One region of the Brenneria uluponensis genome, then DNA from elsewhere that is predicted to be linked to it. Evidence: predicted binding sites of a transcription regulator. Region 1 holds the regulator's gene; each other region holds the start of a gene.
What was found. The regulator PurR, encoded in region 1, represses purine synthesis genes. The targets are predictions, from matches to a motif close to CANGCAAACGTTTGCNTG.
Positions count from the first base shown of each region.

Region 2: purL (phosphoribosylformylglycinamidine synthase) is a predicted target of PurR. The motif match lies at 2,422-2,439, and genes of this name have one in related genera.
Region 3: purH (bifunctional phosphoribosylaminoimidazolecarboxamide formyltransferase/IMP cyclohydrolase) is a predicted target of PurR. The motif match lies at 2,787-2,804, and genes of this name have one in related genera.
Region 4: purM (phosphoribosylformylglycinamidine cyclo-ligase) is a predicted target of PurR. The motif match lies at 1,544-1,561, and genes of this name have one in related genera.

Region 1 covers NZ_CP135917.1:2,145,795-2,150,157, reverse strand. The annotation lists gene RS889_RS09840 (C40 family peptidase) at 1-737, shown strand, start outside; gene cydH (cytochrome bd-I oxidase subunit CydH) at 887-976, opposite strand; gene purR (HTH-type transcriptional repressor PurR) at 1,359-2,384, shown strand; gene cfa (cyclopropane fatty acyl phospholipid synthase) at 2,735-3,886, shown strand; gene RS889_RS09820 (riboflavin synthase subunit alpha) at 3,931-4,363, opposite strand, start outside.
Region 2 covers NZ_CP135917.1:1,315,655-1,320,017, forward strand. The annotation lists gene murQ (N-acetylmuramic acid 6-phosphate etherase) at 1-184, shown strand, start outside; gene tadA (tRNA adenosine(34) deaminase TadA) at 289-795, shown strand; gene mltF (membrane-bound lytic murein transglycosylase MltF) at 814-2,259, opposite strand; gene purL (phosphoribosylformylglycinamidine synthase) at 2,535-4,363, shown strand, end outside.
Region 3 covers NZ_CP135917.1:4,677,839-4,682,201, reverse strand. The annotation lists gene purD (phosphoribosylamine--glycine ligase) at 1-1,036, opposite strand, end outside; gene purH (bifunctional phosphoribosylaminoimidazolecarboxamide formyltransferase/IMP cyclohydrolase) at 1,052-2,641, opposite strand; rRNA gene RS889_RS21815 (16S ribosomal RNA) at 3,244-4,363, shown strand, end outside.
Region 4 covers NZ_CP135917.1:3,534,733-3,539,095, forward strand. The annotation lists gene uraA (uracil permease) at 1-674, opposite strand, end outside; gene upp (uracil phosphoribosyltransferase) at 766-1,392, opposite strand; gene purM (phosphoribosylformylglycinamidine cyclo-ligase) at 1,626-2,663, shown strand; gene purN (phosphoribosylglycinamide formyltransferase) at 2,663-3,301, shown strand; gene galS (HTH-type transcriptional regulator GalS) at 3,657-4,363, shown strand, end outside.

The DNA.
Region 1 (4,363 bases):
CCAAAAACACCAAAAAAGCCACAGTACCGACACACGATAAAAAAGAGAGGGGCAGTAAGGGATACTCGCTAAAAACGACTAAAACAGCACATTCCCACAGCAAAGCCACACGAAACTCAGCCGCTCATCCCAAACATCTGACTAGACCCTCGACCAAACATCGCACAAAAAACCATGAGACTAAAGCAACAGAAATCAAGCATGTGGCATCGAAAAGACATGAGCCCACACATCACAGAACGCAAGATAGAAAAATAGCGGCACGAACCAAAAGCAGAGAAAGCAAGCACAAGAAAGCACTACCCCTTAGTGTTATGCGCAGAAAGCATTACCAACACGTCAAATTGACTGCCATGAATAAGCTGCTAAAACAGATTGGGAAACCCTATCACTGGGGAGGCGCTTCACCTGCTGCCGGATTTGATTGCAGCGGATTGATCTATTACGCCTACAAGGACGTAGTAAAAATACCGATCCCACGCACAGCTAATGAAATGTTCCACCTGCGTGATGCAGCACCGATCAAAAAGAGTGAGCTGGAAAGAGGTGATCTAGTGTTCTTCCACATTAGTAATCGCGGCGCGGCCGACCATGTCGGGGTTTACCTTGGTAATGGACGTTTTATTCAGTCCCCGCGGACAGGTTCCGATATCAAGATCAGCAAATTGAGCGGCAATTATTGGCAAGAACACTATGTCGGCGCACGCCGTGTCGTCACGCCAAAGACTGTTCGCTGATGTAACATTCTCGTTAAGCTCAAGATACCTGGGTATACCGCACCGAGGGATACTCCAACTGACAACGGGACCTTCCGGTCCCGTTGTCTTTCTGTTTTGTCATGCCAAAAATGACTAATTTAGTGGCTTTACACCGTCACTAAAGCTTATCAGTTCAGCACGGCTGTAAAACTGAACGCCATGATAATGGCCAATGCACACACTGTGGTTAACAACGACATTTTTAGAGCCGTATCCATAAATACCTCCTTTGCAGACTCAGTATTGACATCCGTTATTGTAATCAGAATGGGTTTATTACCCCAAGCCAGGCAATAAATACTACCAATAGTAGTGGGTATATGGAAACTTTCTCTTAATTTGATCGAGAAATCCTCTCCGAATATCGCAGACATAATATGAATTAGCACTTCCACTTTTGCATTAAATCGGACAGAATTTGCAGTTTACTGTACACATCCTGCGTTGGTCGAAAGCGTCAACCTTGCCCTTCAGGTCTAAACCGCCGACTCTCTCCTTCTGAAGTTCTGCTTTCGTGGTCAGAAAGAGAACTATTCGCGCAGGCAAACGATTAACCATTTACTTACTGCTGTAATCAGGTGAGTTCAGGAGTCATTTTACATGGCAACGATTAAAGATGTGGCAAAGCGCGCAGGTGTTTCTACCACAACCGTATCACACGTGATCAATAAAACACGTTTCGTCGCCGAAGATACTAAAGCCGCCGTAAGGGCAGCCATCAAAGAATTACATTATTCGCCAAGTGCCGTTGCCCGCAGCTTGAAAGTTAATCATACAAAATCCATTGGACTGCTTGCGACCTCAAGTGAGGCACCCTACTTTGCAGAAATTATCGAATCTGTTGAGAATAGTTGCTACGCAAAAGGATACACACTAATTCTGTGTAACTCCCACAACAATCTGGATAAGCAACGTGCTTATCTTTCTATGCTGGCACAAAAACGAGTAGATGGATTACTGATAATGTGCGCTGAATATCCACCAGCACTGCTTTCCATGCTGGAAGATTACCGTAACATTCCTATGGTCGTGATGGATTGGGGCAAGGGGCACAGTGATTTTACCGATACCATTATTGATAACGCTTTTGAAGGTGGCTATATGGCAGGTCGTTACCTGATTGAGCGTGGTCACCGCGACATCGGCGCCATTCCCGGTCTGCAAGAGCGGAATACGGGTAGCGGGCGTTACTTGGGTTTTCTTAAGGCCCTGAAAGAAGCGCATATCACAATACATGAAGAGTGGATTGTTCAAGGCGATTTTGAACCGGAATCCGGCTATAAAGCCATGCATCAGATACTGGCACAAAAGCATCACCCAACAGCCGTCTTCTGTGGTGGTGACATCATGGCCATGGGGGCAATCTGTGCAGCTGACGAACTCGGCTTACGTGTACCGCAGGATATTTCGGTGATCGGGTATGATAATGTACGGCACTCTCGCTATTTCACACCAGCGCTGACAACGGTGCATCAACCCAAAGAGCGTTTGGGACAGTCCGCATTATCTATGCTACTGGATCGCATTGTCAGCAAACGTGAAGAAGCACAGGTCATTGAAGTCCACCCTACCTTGATTGAACGACGCTCTGTCGCAGATGGTCCGTTCCGTGATTATCGCCGTTAATTCAGACAATTTACTTATTGCTGCCTTATTTCATTAAATTTTTAACCACTGCTTCAGACTATTTATGCTTGTCCACAGGCTGAAGCAGTCATAGACTTGCTATTGCCTTATGTGAACATAACAGGCAAACAAGACATACTGAATAGTTTTACTATCCTTATACTCAGACTGCCGAACGCCTTCGTCGTCTAATTTGGATAGGTGCTTTCCATACCAACGTTTCTCTTATTTATTTCTCTGAAATAGTTCAGAGGGTAAACGATGGATAAGCATCCACCGATTCTTATTACAGGTGAAAATTGTCTATGTTGTTCCTTGCTGTAATTCAAATGGCAAGGTAGGGAGAGATTATGAGTTCGTCTTATATAGAGGAGCTGGGTAGGCATAATACGTCCTGGTTCCAGATTGTGCATGAAATGCTGTCAATGGCTGACATCACTATTAATGGTTCGCGACCTTTTGATATCACTGTCAAGAATACCGATTTTTATAAACGCATTCTGCGTGAAGGCTCTTTAGGTCTTGGTGAGAGTTACATGGACGGCTGGTGGGAGTGTGAACGTCTGGATATGTTTTTCCATCGGGTACTGCGAGCCGGATTGGAAGAAAAAATACCGCAGCGCTGGCGCGATTTGATACGGATTCTACTTGCACGAGTCATCAATCTTCAATCAAAGAGACGATCCTGGATTGTAGGGAAAGAGCATTACGACCTCGGCAATGATCTTTTCTCACTGATGCTTGATCCATACATGCAATATTCCTGTGGTTACTGGAAACAGGCAGACACCCTGGAACAAGCTCAGGAAGACAAACTTCGTATGATTTGCGAAAAGTTACAGCTGCGTCGCGGCATGACACTGCTGGATATTGGCTGTGGTTGGGGCGGACTAGCGGCATTTGCAGCCCGTCACTACGGTGTATCGGTCACAGGTGTCACTATTTCTCGTGAGCAGCAGAAACTGGCTCAGCAGCGATGCCAGGAACTGGATGTCACGATTTTATTACAGGATTATCGCGATCTGAATCTCCAGTTCGACCGCATCGTTTCTGTTGGTATGTTTGAACACGTCGGCCCCAAAAATTACGATACTTATTTCCAACTGGTACGTAAAACCCTGAAGCCCAACGGCCTCTTTCTGCTACATACTATCGGTGCCAACAAAACGAATCTTGAAGTCGACCCCTGGATCAACAAATATATTTTCCCTAATGGTTGCCTACCGTCGGTCCGACATATTGCCCAATCCAGTGAACCTTATCTGGTCATGGAAGACTGGCACAACTTTGGGGCTGACTATGATCGAACGCTGATGACTTGGCATGCACGTTTCCAGCAACATTGGTCCGAACTGTCAGCGAATTACCCTGAAAAATTCCACCGCATGTTCAGTTACTATCTGAACGCCTGTGCTGGCGCCTTTCGCGCACGGGATATTCAACTGTGGCAGGTGCTATTCAGTGTTGACGGCGTTGAAGGTGGGATACGCGTCCCCCACTGACGGATTGACTTGGCCGCCAGCTTTATGCTGACGGCTACACTATTTTATTCTGTTGCTTCTGTGGCCGGATCTTGTTGACGGTGAGATTGATTCAACAATACACGCTCAACCGTATCCACGATCGCCTGTGTCTGTGGGTCAATCTCAATATTCACACGATCACCCAATCGTTTCTGCCCCAGCGTAGTCCGGTTTAACGTTTCAGGGATAAGATGCACGCAGAAACGACTGCGAGTAACTTCACCAATAGTCAAGCTGATACCGTCAATACCAATGAACCCTTTGTGTAGTACATATTTCATCAAGGCATCATCCGACATTCGGAACCAGATCTGGTGATTATTTTCCGAAGTCAGAATTTTAACGATGTCTGCCGTACAGATGATGTGGCCCGACATAACATGCCCACCGACTTCATCACCGAACCTGGCAGCACGCTCTAAATTAACTGAATCACCTACGTTCAAGTTACCGAGA
Region 2 (4,363 bases), 830 kb from region 1:
CGCCTGCCGCATTGTCATGGAGACAACCGGCGTAAATAGGGCAGAGGCGCAGTCGGTGCTGGAACAGACCGACTACAATGTTAAACCGGCTATTGTGATGATTCTGGTCGGTTGTGACGCTGAAGAAGCACAATGGAGGTTGAGCCATCATAATGGTTATCTGCGCGCAGCGATCAGCGATTGATCGGTGTGAGAGCTGTCGCCGGTTACTGCTGAAATATTTCCCTCCGGGATGGCGTGTGTATAATGCCGCCCTCGGTACGGCTGTAAACGGTATCAAGAGGAATTATGAACCGCATAGTAGACGATGAATACTGGATGCGTCATGCCCTGACACTGGCACAGAGAGCCCAGAATGAAGGGGAAGTCCCGGTTGGTGCGGTTCTGGTGTGCAATGACCAGGTGATTGGTGAGGGTTGGAACAGACCGATAGGCAAGCATGATCCTACCGCCCATGCCGAAATGATGGCGTTGCGTCAGGGCGGACAGGTGTTACAGAATTACCGGCTGTTAAATACGACACTATATGTCACTTTGGAACCGTGTGTAATGTGTGCGGGTGCGATGATCCATAGTCGTATTGGGCGATTGGTTTATGGCGCGACAGATGAAAAAACCGGTGCCGCAGGATCGTTGGTGGATATTCTGCATCATCCAGGGATGAATCATCAGATACAGATCACCCGCGGTGTTCTGGCGGAGGAGTGCGCTGCTATGTTGAGCGCCTTTTTTCGTATGCGGCGGGAACAGCATAAAGCGCGCCGGGTTGCGGGAAAAGGAACACTTCCTGAGTAACGGCGATGAGAAACGTATCTACCGTGGAAGTTTTTCTGGCGGTACAACCGGATAAGCCTGCCCGGCCAGCTTCTGCTGCTGCAATTTACTTTCTTTTTCTGACAGATACCCGACCAGGCTAACCATATAACGCCGGATATTCTCGACATAATTATAGGCTTCGTGACCGCGGGCATACCCGTTGGCCGTCTGGGTATAGTAGCGTCTCTGGCTTAGCATCGGTAGCCGCATTTTTACATCAGTCCAACTGTCCGGATTCCCTTTCTGTTTTTCTGTCAATTTACGAGCATCCATCAGGTGGGCATACCCCATATTGTAGGCTGCCAGCGCAAACCAGATTTTTTCATCTTCGGGAATGGTATCTGGCATTCTTTGCATCATGTTCGACAAATATTGTGCACCACCGCGGATGCTTTCTTCTGGATCGAGTCGATCAGATACGTTCAGACTCTCTGCGGTATTGCGCGTCAGCATCATTAAGCCACGAACGCCTGTGGGTGAGGTGGCCAGCGGATTCCAGTGCGATTCCTGATAGGAAATCGCCGCCAGGAGTTTCCAGTCGATATTCGTTGCGTATTTTTCAAACAGTGCACGCAAGGCCGGTAGCGTGTCATCAATGGCGGCGAGGAACGTCGTGGTATCCACATAATCGAATTCTCCCACATGACCCAGATATTTCTCTTGCAGACGAGCAAGGGTACCGTCTTCCTCTATCTGGCTGAAAAAATCGAGGAGTGCCGCTGACAGACTGTCGTCGTGAGTACGTCGCATATACCAGGTTACGGGTTCTTCATCACTGATATCGGCTGCTACTGCCAGTTGGGGATGAATCCGCTGCATTAAACCAATAGTGACCGAGTCTGCCAATGTGTAATCAAGCTTACCATCGGCCACTTGTTTGAGCAGGTCTTGTGTGGAGATATTCGAGGTGACTTCCCATTTCAATTGTGGGTATTTATGAGCCTTCAGATCGCGGAGGGTTGCTGCATGGGCGGAGCCGGACAGGACAACCAGCCGGCCCTGAAGTTTATCCAGTGACGTCGGACGAGGCGTTCCCAGCCGATACACGAGCTGTTGAGACACAGAATAGTAGGTCGGTCCGGCTTTGAAACGCTTCAGACGTTCATGATTGTAGATCAGACCAGCGGCCAGCAAATCGGCATTACCGTTATCAAGATCGTTGAACAGACCGTCAATGTTCTGGCGTGTCGAAACCACCAGCTGAACACCGAGGTAATCGGCGAACCGTTTTGCCAGTTCATAATCCAGTCCTGCGGGGGAACCGTGATTAAGGTAGTACGTCAAGGGGGAGTTGATAGTACTGACTCGCAACTCACCACGTGAAAGAATCTGCCTGAGCTGGACGTCCTGGCTGCTACGCCAGGGAATATTTGGCCATAGTGCCAACATCAACAGCAGAGCGATTACCCCGATGAAAAAATAATTTATCGTTAGACGCTTCAAATAGTTGTCTCTCGGTGACCTGATGGTCGGTCTGTCTGTAGCGGCAGTTTTTTATACGAAAAACCCGAGTCGGGGCATTTTGCGTAACAAATCGTCACTGTGCAACTTTTATTGACTTGGTTACAAATTGAGCTTGTCCGGTCGTGGATGTTGAACAATAGCGACGCAAACGGTTTCGTCGCGCGTCAGGATTCACTATAATAACGCGCGTTTCCCCCCTGTAGCGCCCATGACGCACTGCGGTCAGTGCATCGAAGATGAGAGAATTTTAGATTATGGAAATACTGCGTGGTTCACCTGCTTTATCGGCTTTTCGTATCAATAAACTGTTGGCGCGTTGCAATGAAAACTATCTGCCTGTCAGTGACATTTATGCTGAATATGTTCATTTCGCCGATGTGAGTGCCCCGTTAAGTAGCGATGAACAATCACGACTGACCCTCCTGCTGAAATATGGCCCTTCTCTCACGGAACATGAACCTACGGGGCATCTGATTCTGGTTACGCCTCGCCCAGGCACTATTTCTCCCTGGTCTTCCAAAGCAACAGATATCGCCCATAATTGTGGTTTGCAGAAAGTCCTGCGGCTGGAGCGCGGTCTGGCATTCTATATTCATGCCCCGACACTCAGCGAAGCACAGTGGCAGGAATTGGGTGCTCTGTTACACGACCGGATGATGGAAAGCGTGTTCGATGATTTGCAACAGGCGACACAACTGTTCACCCACCATCAACCTGCACCGCTAAAACGGGTGGAAATTCTGCTACAGGGACGTCAGGCACTGGAGGCGGCTAATGTTCGTCTTGGCCTGGCATTGGCTGAAGATGAAATTGATTACCTGATGGATGCGTTTATCAAACTGGGACGTAATCCGACCGATATTGAGTTGTACATGTTTGCTCAGGCGAATTCAGAGCACTGTCGCCACAAGATTTTTAATGCCGATTGGGTTATTGATGGGGTTAAGCAGCCAAAATCGCTGTTTAAGATGATCAAAAATACCTATGAGCACACCCCGGATCACGTGCTATCAGCTTACAAAGATAATGCGGCGGTCATGGAAGGTTCAGCGGTCGGTCGCTTTTTCACCGATACGAAAAATGTGTATGACTACCATCAGGAAGAAGCCCATATCCTGATGAAGGTCGAAACGCATAACCACCCCACCGCTATTTCACCGTGGCCGGGTGCCGCTACCGGTTCTGGTGGCGAAATCCGTGATGAGGGTGCGACCGGACGCGGTGCCAAGCCGAAAGCTGGTCTGGTGGGCTTTTCGGTTTCCAACCTGCGTATCCCTGGATTCGTCCAACCGTGGGAACATGATTTTGGCAAGCCCGATCGTATTGTCAACGCGTTGAATATCATGGTAGAAGGCCCGCTGGGCGGAGCAGCGTTTAACAACGAATTTGGCCGTCCGGCATTGACTGGCTATTTCCGGACTTATGAAGAGTCTGTTGATAGCCATAACGGGGTTGAAGTCCGGGGTTATCACAAGCCAATTATGCTGGCGGGTGGTATTGGTAATATCCGTGCTGATCATGTGAAAAAAGGTGAAGTCAGTATTGGCGCCAAACTGATTGTTCTGGGTGGCCCGGCGATGAACATCGGGTTGGGTGGTGGTGCCGCTTCTTCCATGACTTCCGGCCAGTCTGATGCTGATCTCGACTTTGCTTCTGTACAACGGGATAACCCGGAAATGGAGCGTCGTTGTCAGGAAGTGATTGACCGCTGTTGGCAGTTGGGTGAAGAAAATCCGATTTTGTTTATTCATGATGTGGGCGCGGGTGGTCTTTCCAACGCGATGCCGGAACTGGTAAGTGATGGTGGTCGTGGCGGTCGTTTTGAATTGCGCGACATTCTCAACGATGAGCCGGGAATGAGTCCGTTGGAAGTGTGGTGTAACGAATCGCAGGAACGTTATGTCCTGGCGGTGGCACCGGAGCAACTGGCGCTGTTTGATGAAATCTGCCGTCGCGAGCGGGCACCTTACGCGGTTATTGGCGAGGCTACCGAAGAACAGCATCTGACCATGAATGACCGTTATTTCAACAATAGACCAATTGATTTACCGCTTGAAGTGCTGTTGGGTAAAGTGCCTAAAAT
Region 3 (4,363 bases), 2.5 Mb from region 1:
GGTAATCCGCTGGATAACCTCCCGCTGCCAGTACCACCCCTAAAGATGGACGTTCGTCCCAATCAGAGCTTGTTTTATCTAACTTGCCTTCACAGGCGGCCAGGCATAATGCGACCAAATCAGAACGCAGGCGTAACATGATTGGCTGGGTTTCCGGATCGCCAAAACGACAGTTAAATTCAATTACCTTTGGTTGACCATCGGCGGAGATCATCAAACCGGCATACAGAAAACCGGTATACACATTTCCTTCGGCGGCCATACCACGCACGGTTGGCCAAATCACCTGTTCCATGACGCGCTGGTGAATTTCATCCGTGACCACCGGTGCTGGAGAGTAAGCGCCCATGCCCCCGGTATTGGGGCCAGTATCTTTATCACCAACTCGCTTATGATCTTGACTGGTCGCCATCGGTAGCACATGTTCGCCATCTACCATAACGATAAAGCTGGCTTCTTCACCGTCCAGAAACTCTTCTACCACGATACGGTGACCTGCATCACCAAACGCATTGCCTGCCAACATGTCGGTTACAGCATTTTCCGCATCTTCCAGCGTCATGGCGACAATAACACCTTTACCCGCGGCCAAACCATCTGCTTTGATTACGATAGGCGCACCCCGTTGGCGGATATACTCCAGTGCTGGCTGAACTTCGGTAAAGTTTTGATACTCCGCTGTCGGAATATGATGGCGTGCCAGAAAATCTTTGGTGAATGCCTTGGATCCCTCCAGTTGTGCAGCTGCCTGCGTCGGTCCGAAGATTTTCAATCCCGCAGCACGGAAAGCATCCACTATGCCAATCACCAATGGTGCTTCTGGACCAACGATGGTCAGGCCGATAGCGTTTTGCTGGGCGAAAGACACCAATGCGGGAATATCCGTCGCGGCAATACTGATGTTCTCCAGTGTTGGTTCCAGCGCGGTACCGGCGTTACCCGGAGCCACATAGACTTTGTCAGACAGCGATGACTGAGCGGCTTTCCAGGCCAGCGCGTGCTCACGCCCACCATTGCCAATAATTAAAATATTCATGGTTATAATCCCGGATTAATGACGGAAGTGGCGCATATCGGTAAACAGCATAGCAATTCCGTGCTCGTTGGCAGATGCAATGACTTCATCATCACGAATAGAGCCCCCGGGCTGAATTACACAAGAGATACCCACTGCGGCAGCGGCATCAATACCGTCGCGGAACGGGAAAAATGCATCGGATGCCATCACGGAACCTTTGACTTCCAGTCCTTCGTCACTGGCTTTGATGCCAGCGATCTTGGCGGAGTAAACACGGCTCATCTGGCCAGCGCCAATACCGATGGTCATATTGTCGCGGGCATAGACAATCGCATTGGATTTGACAAATTTGGCGACTTTCCAGCAGAACAACGCATCACGCAGTTCAGCATCGGTTGGCTGACGTTTGGTTACTACGCGTAGTTGCGACGCATCCACCATCCCCAGATCACGATCTTGCACCAGCAGGCCGCCATTAACGCGTTTGAAATCCAGACTGGATACCTTCTGCTGCCATTGCCCGCAGGTCAGAACACGGACGTTCTGCTTCGCGGCGGTTACCTGCAACGCTTCTTCACTGGCAGAAGGTGCAATGATCACTTCCACGAACTGGCGGCTGATAATGGCTTTAGCGGTGTCGGCATCCAACTCACGGTTGAACGCAATAATGCCGCCAAAGGCTGAGGTTGGGTCGGTTTTATAGGCGCGTTCGTAAGCATCCAAAATGGAAGTACTGATGGCGACGCCACAAGGGTTGGCATGTTTGACGATAACACAGGCAGGTTCGTCGAATTCTTTCACGCATTCTAGCGCTGCATCGGTATCTGCAATATTGTTGTAGGAGAGTGCTTTGCCCTGTAGCTGTTGAGCGGTGGCCACAGAGGCTTCGGAGATTTTCTCTTCTATATAGAACGCTGCTTGTTGGTGGCTGTTTTCACCATAGCGCATATCCTGCTTTTTGATGAAGTTCAGATTCAGTGTTCTGGGGAAATGGCCAGACGGCTGAGTGGTATCACCATGGTAAGCCGGTACCATGCTGCCAAAATAGTTAGCGATCATACTGTCGTACGCAGCGGTATGTTCAAAGGCTTTAATCGCCAAATCAAAACGGGTTTTATAGGTCAGGGAACCCTGATTGGCATCCATTTCCTGAATAATGGTGTTGTAATCGCTGCTTTTAACCACAATGACCACGTCGTTATGGTTCTTGGCGGCGGAGCGCACCATCGTTGGGCCACCGATATCAATATTTTCCACGGCATCTTCCAGTGAGCAATTTTCCCTGGCAACTGTCTGGGCAAACGGATAAAGGTTTACCACTACCATGTCGATCGGCTTGATACCGTGTTGTTCCATAATTCCATCATCCTGACCGCGTCGACCCAAAATGCCGCCGTGTACCTTGGGATGCAGTGTTTTGACCCGTCCATCCATCATTTCCGGGAATCCGGTGTAATCCGATACTTCGGTGACAGGCAGACCTGCGTTGGCCAGCAAATGTGCGGTACCACCAGTAGAGAGTAGCTCAATACCTCGTTGTGAGAGTGCCTGAGCAAATTCGACGATGCCGGCTTTGTCTGAAACACTGAGCAGAGCGCGGTGGATAGGACGACGTTGTTGCATGATGGTTTGATCCCTTGGCTTAGGTTCGTAATGTAAAGAGCGCCACGTGAATATTGCGTATGTAGAAAGCAAAAATGGGGGCTTCTAGATAAATATTCAGGTAACGCTCGATATTGGGCACCTATTTTATCAGGGGACGAATTGTAGCGAAAACGTTTGCGTGACGCTCGTCAAATTTCAGTTCTGGAAAGTATTGTGGATAACTCTGTGCGAAAAAGGGTATAAAACGGCATTTTGCTGTGGAATGCAGCAAACGATCATTTTTGTGATAAATACCTATTGCGGCCTGTCAGGAAGTCCCTATAATGCGCCTCCACTGACCCGGCGCTGGTGAACAACACAACGCAGAGTCAGGCCGGGAAAAACGAATTATTCGTTGACTCTGCAAGAGGATAGCGTAGTATACGCGACCTCACGTCAGCGGCAGTGCCGCGACGAACGCTCTTTAACAATATAATCAGACAATCTGTGTGGGCACTCACAGGACCCTATCGTAATCAATACGAAAAGACTTGAAGAGTGACTGACAGTAAATTCATTACGAATAAACAGTTATAAATTCTTTGAGCATCGCTTCTTCGGAAGCATATCAAACAAATCTTAAATTGAAGAGTTTGATCATGGCTCAGATTGAACGCTGGCGGCAGGCCTAACACATGCAAGTCGAGCGGCAGCGGGGGGAAGCTTGCTTCCCCGCCGGCGAGCGGCGGACGGGTGAGTAATGTCTGGGGATCTGCCTGATGGAGGGGGATAACTACTGGAAACGGTAGCTAATACCGCATGACGTCGCAAGACCAAAGTGGGGGACCTTCGGGCCTCACGCCATTGGATGAACCCAGATGGGATTAGCTGGTAGGTGAGGTAATGGCTCACCTAGGCGACGATCTCTAGCTGGTCTGAGAGGATGACCAGCCACACTGGAACTGAGACACGGTCCAGACTCCTACGGGAGGCAGCAGTGGGGAATATTGCACAATGGGGGAAACCCTGATGCAGCCATGCCGCGTGTATGAAGAAGGCCTTCGGGTTGTAAAGTACTTTCAGCGGGGAGGAAGGGGAGCGCTTTAATAGAGTGTTTCATTGACGTTACCCGCAGAAGAAGCACCGGCTAACTCCGTGCCAGCAGCCGCGGTAATACGGAGGGTGCAAGCGTTAATCGGAATGACTGGGCGTAAAGCGCACGCAGGCGGTCTGTTAAGTTGGATGTGAAATCCCCGGGCTTAACCTGGGAACTGCATTCAAAACTGACAGACTAGAGTCTCGTAGAGGGGGGTAGAATTCCAGGTGTAGCGGTGAAATGCGTAGAGATCTGGAGGAATACCGGTGGCGAAGGCGGCCCCCTGGACGAAGACTGACGCTCAGGTGCGAAAGCGTGGGGAGCAAACAGGATTAGATACCCTGGTAGTCCACGCTGTAAACGATGTCGACTTGAAGGTTGTGGCCTTGAGCCGTGGCTTTCGGAGCTAACGCGTTAAGTCGACCGCCTGGGGAGTACGGCCGCAAGGTTAAAACTCAAATGAATTGACGGGGGCCCGCACAAGCGGTGGAGCATGTGGTTTAATTCGATGCAACGCGAAGAACCTTACCTACTCTTGACATCCTCAGAAGAGACTGGAGACAGACTTGTGCCTTCGGGAACTGAGAGACAGGTGCTGCATGGCTGTCGTCAGCTCGTGTTGTGAAATGTTGGGTTAAGTCCCGCAACGAGCGCAACCCTTATCC
Region 4 (4,363 bases), 1.4 Mb from region 1:
CATTCAAACCGTGGGGTGTAAAATGTAGGTAATGCAAACCAGTGTGCCTGGCTGATCGATGCAAAATCCACCATCCCCATGGAAAAAGACAGAGCGTAGCCTGCCAACACACCAATCAAAATCGGGATAATCGCCAGAAATCCCCGAAACAACACAGAACCCAGTACCGTTATTGCGAGCGTAATCAGAGAAACCGTCACGGCTTTACTGTCAACCGGCACACCGTCAGCAGGCAACAGTCCCGCCATTCCTGCCGCAACCCCCGCCAACTCCAGCCCAATGACAGTGACAATCGCCCCCATTGCGGCTGGTGGGAAAATGACATTTAACCAACCCGTCCCGGCCTTTTTCACAATCAGCGCAACCAGACAAAACACCAGTCCGCACAAGATAAAACCACCCAGTGCAACTTCGTATCCCAAAGGCAGCAGTAGTAAAACCGGTGAAATAAACGCAAAACTGGAACCAAGGTAAGCCGGAATTTTGCCTTTACAGATAAAAAGGTAAAGCAGCGTTCCGATGCCATTGAACAGCAATACGGTAGCAGGATTGATTTTGAACAGAATCGGTACCAGTACGGTAGCGCCAAACATTGCAAACAGGTGTTGAAAACTCAGCGGAATGGTCTGTAGCAATGGTGGTCGTTCACTTACCCCGATGGCACGACGAGTCATCTTTTTTTCCTCTGTAATATTACTTTGGTGAAATGCCGACTGTCCGGCTGAAATAGGCAAAAAAAAGCCGACTGTAGAGTCGGCTTAAAAATCATTTCGTACCAAATATCTTATCGCCCGCATCTCCCAGGCCCGGCATGATGTAACCCTGTTCGTTTAACCCTTGATCAATCGCCGCGGTATACAACTCAACATCCGGATGCGCTTTTTCCAACGCAGCAAGCCCTTCCGGGGCCGCCACCAGTACCAGTACCTTGATGCTACGACAACCCGCTTTCTTCAGCAGATCAATAGTGGCGATCATCGAACCGCCTGTCGCCAGCATGGGATCAACCACCAGTGCCATACGCTCGTCAATATTGGAAACCAGTTTTTGAAAATAGGGCACTGGCTCCAGCGTTTCTTCATTGCGGTACATCCCTACAACGCTAATTCGCGCGCTGGGTACATTTTCCAATACCCCTTCCATCATCCCCAGACCAGCTCGCAGAATAGGCACTACAGTAATCTTCTTGCCCTTGATTTGATCGACTTCAACCGGTCCACACCAACCTTCAATAGTTACTTTTTCTGTGGCTAAACCCGCAGTTGCTTCATAGGTCAATAAACTCCCCACTTCTGACGCCAGTTCTCGAAAACGTTTGGTACTGATATCGTGCTCACGCATCAGCCCCAATTTATGTTTAACCAGCGGGTGTTTCACCTCGACGATCTTCATCACTATTCTCCTCTTCGGCGATAGACGGCCAAAAAAATCGCCGGATTATAACGCTTTTTTGGGCCAAGGCCATATGATTAAGTCTGATCCAGATCAAGCGATAACGGAAATTACTGATAGCAAGCAAAAAGCAAGTGCTTCTAATACTCCACTCGCAAACGATTGCTTACACTGTTAGAATTAGCGCGCTTGATTTCTCAATCACCAATCGTAACCTCCGTGGGGACTCCTCAGTGACCGACAAAACCTCTCTCAGCTATAAAGACGCAGGCGTGGATATTGATGCTGGCAATGCATTGGTAAACCGTATTAAAGGTGTAGTGAAACAGACCCGTCGCCCGGAAGTCATGGGTGGACTCGGTGGTTTCGGTGCCCTGTGTGCCTTACCGCAGAAATACCGTGAGCCAGTGTTAGTTTCCGGTACGGACGGTGTCGGCACTAAACTGCGTTTGGCTATGGACCTTAAACGTCACGATGCGATTGGTATCGATCTGGTTGCCATGTGTGTAAACGATTTGATAGTTCAAGGTGCCGAGCCGTTATTTTTTCTCGACTATTACGCGACCGGAAAACTGGATGTGGACACCGCTGCCAGTGTGATTAGCGGTATTGCCGAAGGCTGCAAACAATCTGGCTGTGCCCTGGTGGGTGGTGAAACGGCAGAAATGCCCGGCATGTATCATGGCGAGGATTATGACGTAGCCGGATTCTGCGTCGGTGTGGTTGAAAAATCTGAAATCATTGATGGCAGTAAGGTTCAGGCAGGTGATGTGTTGGTTGCTCTGGCGTCAAGCGGCCCACATTCCAACGGCTACTCGTTGGTTCGCAAAATTCTGGAAGTCAGTGACACTGATCCAACACAGGTACAGCTGGAAGGTAAACCATTGGCCGATCACCTGCTGGAACCGACTAAAATTTATGTCAAATCCATTTTGTCACTGATTGAAAAGAGCGATGTACATGCCATATCACATCTTACTGGCGGCGGTTTCTGGGAAAATATCCCGCGTGTGCTACCACAGGGAATGCAAGCCACCATTGATGAATCAAGCTGGCAATGGCCCGCAGTGTTCAATTGGCTGCAACAAGCAGGGAACGTCAGTCGCCACGAAATGTACCGCACATTTAACTGCGGCGTAGGTATGATTATCGTTCTGCCTGCGGCGCAAGCAGACAACGCCATCGCGTTGTTGAACAATGACGGTGAGACAGCATGGAAAATCGGGGTGATCACTCATACGGATACCGGAGAAACAGTGGTTATTAAGTGATGAAAAATATTGTTGTTCTGATATCAGGCCAGGGGAGCAATTTACAGGCGTTGATTAATGCCTGTAAAAATGGACGCATAAAAGGGAGAGTCGCTGCCGTATTTAGCAATAATCCCGACGCTTTCGGCCTGACACGGGCACAGGAAGCAGGGATTGACACCCATGTTCTCAGTCCGAAAAATTTCGAAGAGCGTGCCGCTTACGATGCAGCACTGGCTGATGAAATAGAAAAATATACTCCTGACCTGGTGGCACTGGCAGGTTATATGCGCATTCTCAGTCCTGAGTTTGTTGAACGCTTTGCCGGAAAAATGCTTAACATCCATCCGTCCCTGCTACCCAAATATCCTGGCTTACATACGCATGCTCAGGCTCTGGCAAATGGCGATATGGTACATGGTACATCGGTACATTTTGTCACTGACGATCTGGATAGTGGCCCCGTCATTCTGCAGGCCAAAGTGCCCATTTTTGCAGAGGATACTGAGCAAAATGTACTCGAGCGTGTTCAAGTACAGGAGCACACCATCTATCCGTTGGTTGTCAACTGGTTCCTGGAAGGCCGCTTGAAAATGAAAGATGGCGAAGCCTGGTTGGACAGCGTACGCATTCCCTCTAATGGTTACGCCGCTGAATAAGTAACCTGTTTCCCTGCCCCGACAAACCATCATTGTCGGGGTATTTCACAACTACCCTCCGATATTTCCGCGCTCCTGTATCTCAATCAAGCCCATGTTCCCAACAATTATGTTAACCACCTTGTGTCTGACACTATCAGATATTAAATACTGAAAGCTCGCTGACAAAAAACACGCATTCAGGATAATGATTGTCATCACAAAGGTTACAAAAAAGTTACAAAATGGCATGTAACCGCTTTCATTAGTGTGACAAAACTCACGCTGTATTCTGAAAACGCCTGACAGAATAACCATAAATATATTTTCATATATCAGGTAACAAATTTGTCTATTTCCTCTGTGGTGAATGTCCATGATTACTATACGTGATGTCGCACTTCAAGCTGGAGTGTCTATCGCTACCGTGTCGCGCGTGCTCAATAACAACAAAGCGGTAACGCCGGAAACGCGAATGCTGGTCCTACAGGCTATCGAGTCATTGGGCTACCGCCCTAATGCCAATGCTCAGGCGCTGGCAACGCAGATCAGCGACACCATAGGTGTTGTGGTCATGGATGTCTCAGACGCTTTTTTTGGTGCCATGGTCAAAGCGGTTGATACCGTGGCGCAATGCATGCAACACCATGTTTTAATTAATAACTCATACCATCAGGAAGCAAAGGAACGCCATGCTATCGAGATATTTATCCGACAACGGTGCAATGCACTGATCGTTCATGCCAAAGCGCTATCAGATGCCGAACTGGCTGACTTTATGGACCATGTACCCGGCATGATACTGATCAATCGTATTGTTCCCGGCTATGCCCATCGCTGCGTCTGTCTTAACAATGTTTACGGCGCAATGATGGCAACCCGCATGTTGCAGCAAAGTGGACATCGACGTATTGGCTATCTCAGCTCCAGTCATCCCATTGAAGATGTCGGGCAACGCCGTTCAGGCTGGCAACAAGCATTGGCTGAACAAGGCACCGTACCGCCAGATATGTGGATTGCCAGTGGGGACCCCGATTTACAAGGCGGTGAAGCGGCAATGATAGAATTATTGGGCCGCAATCA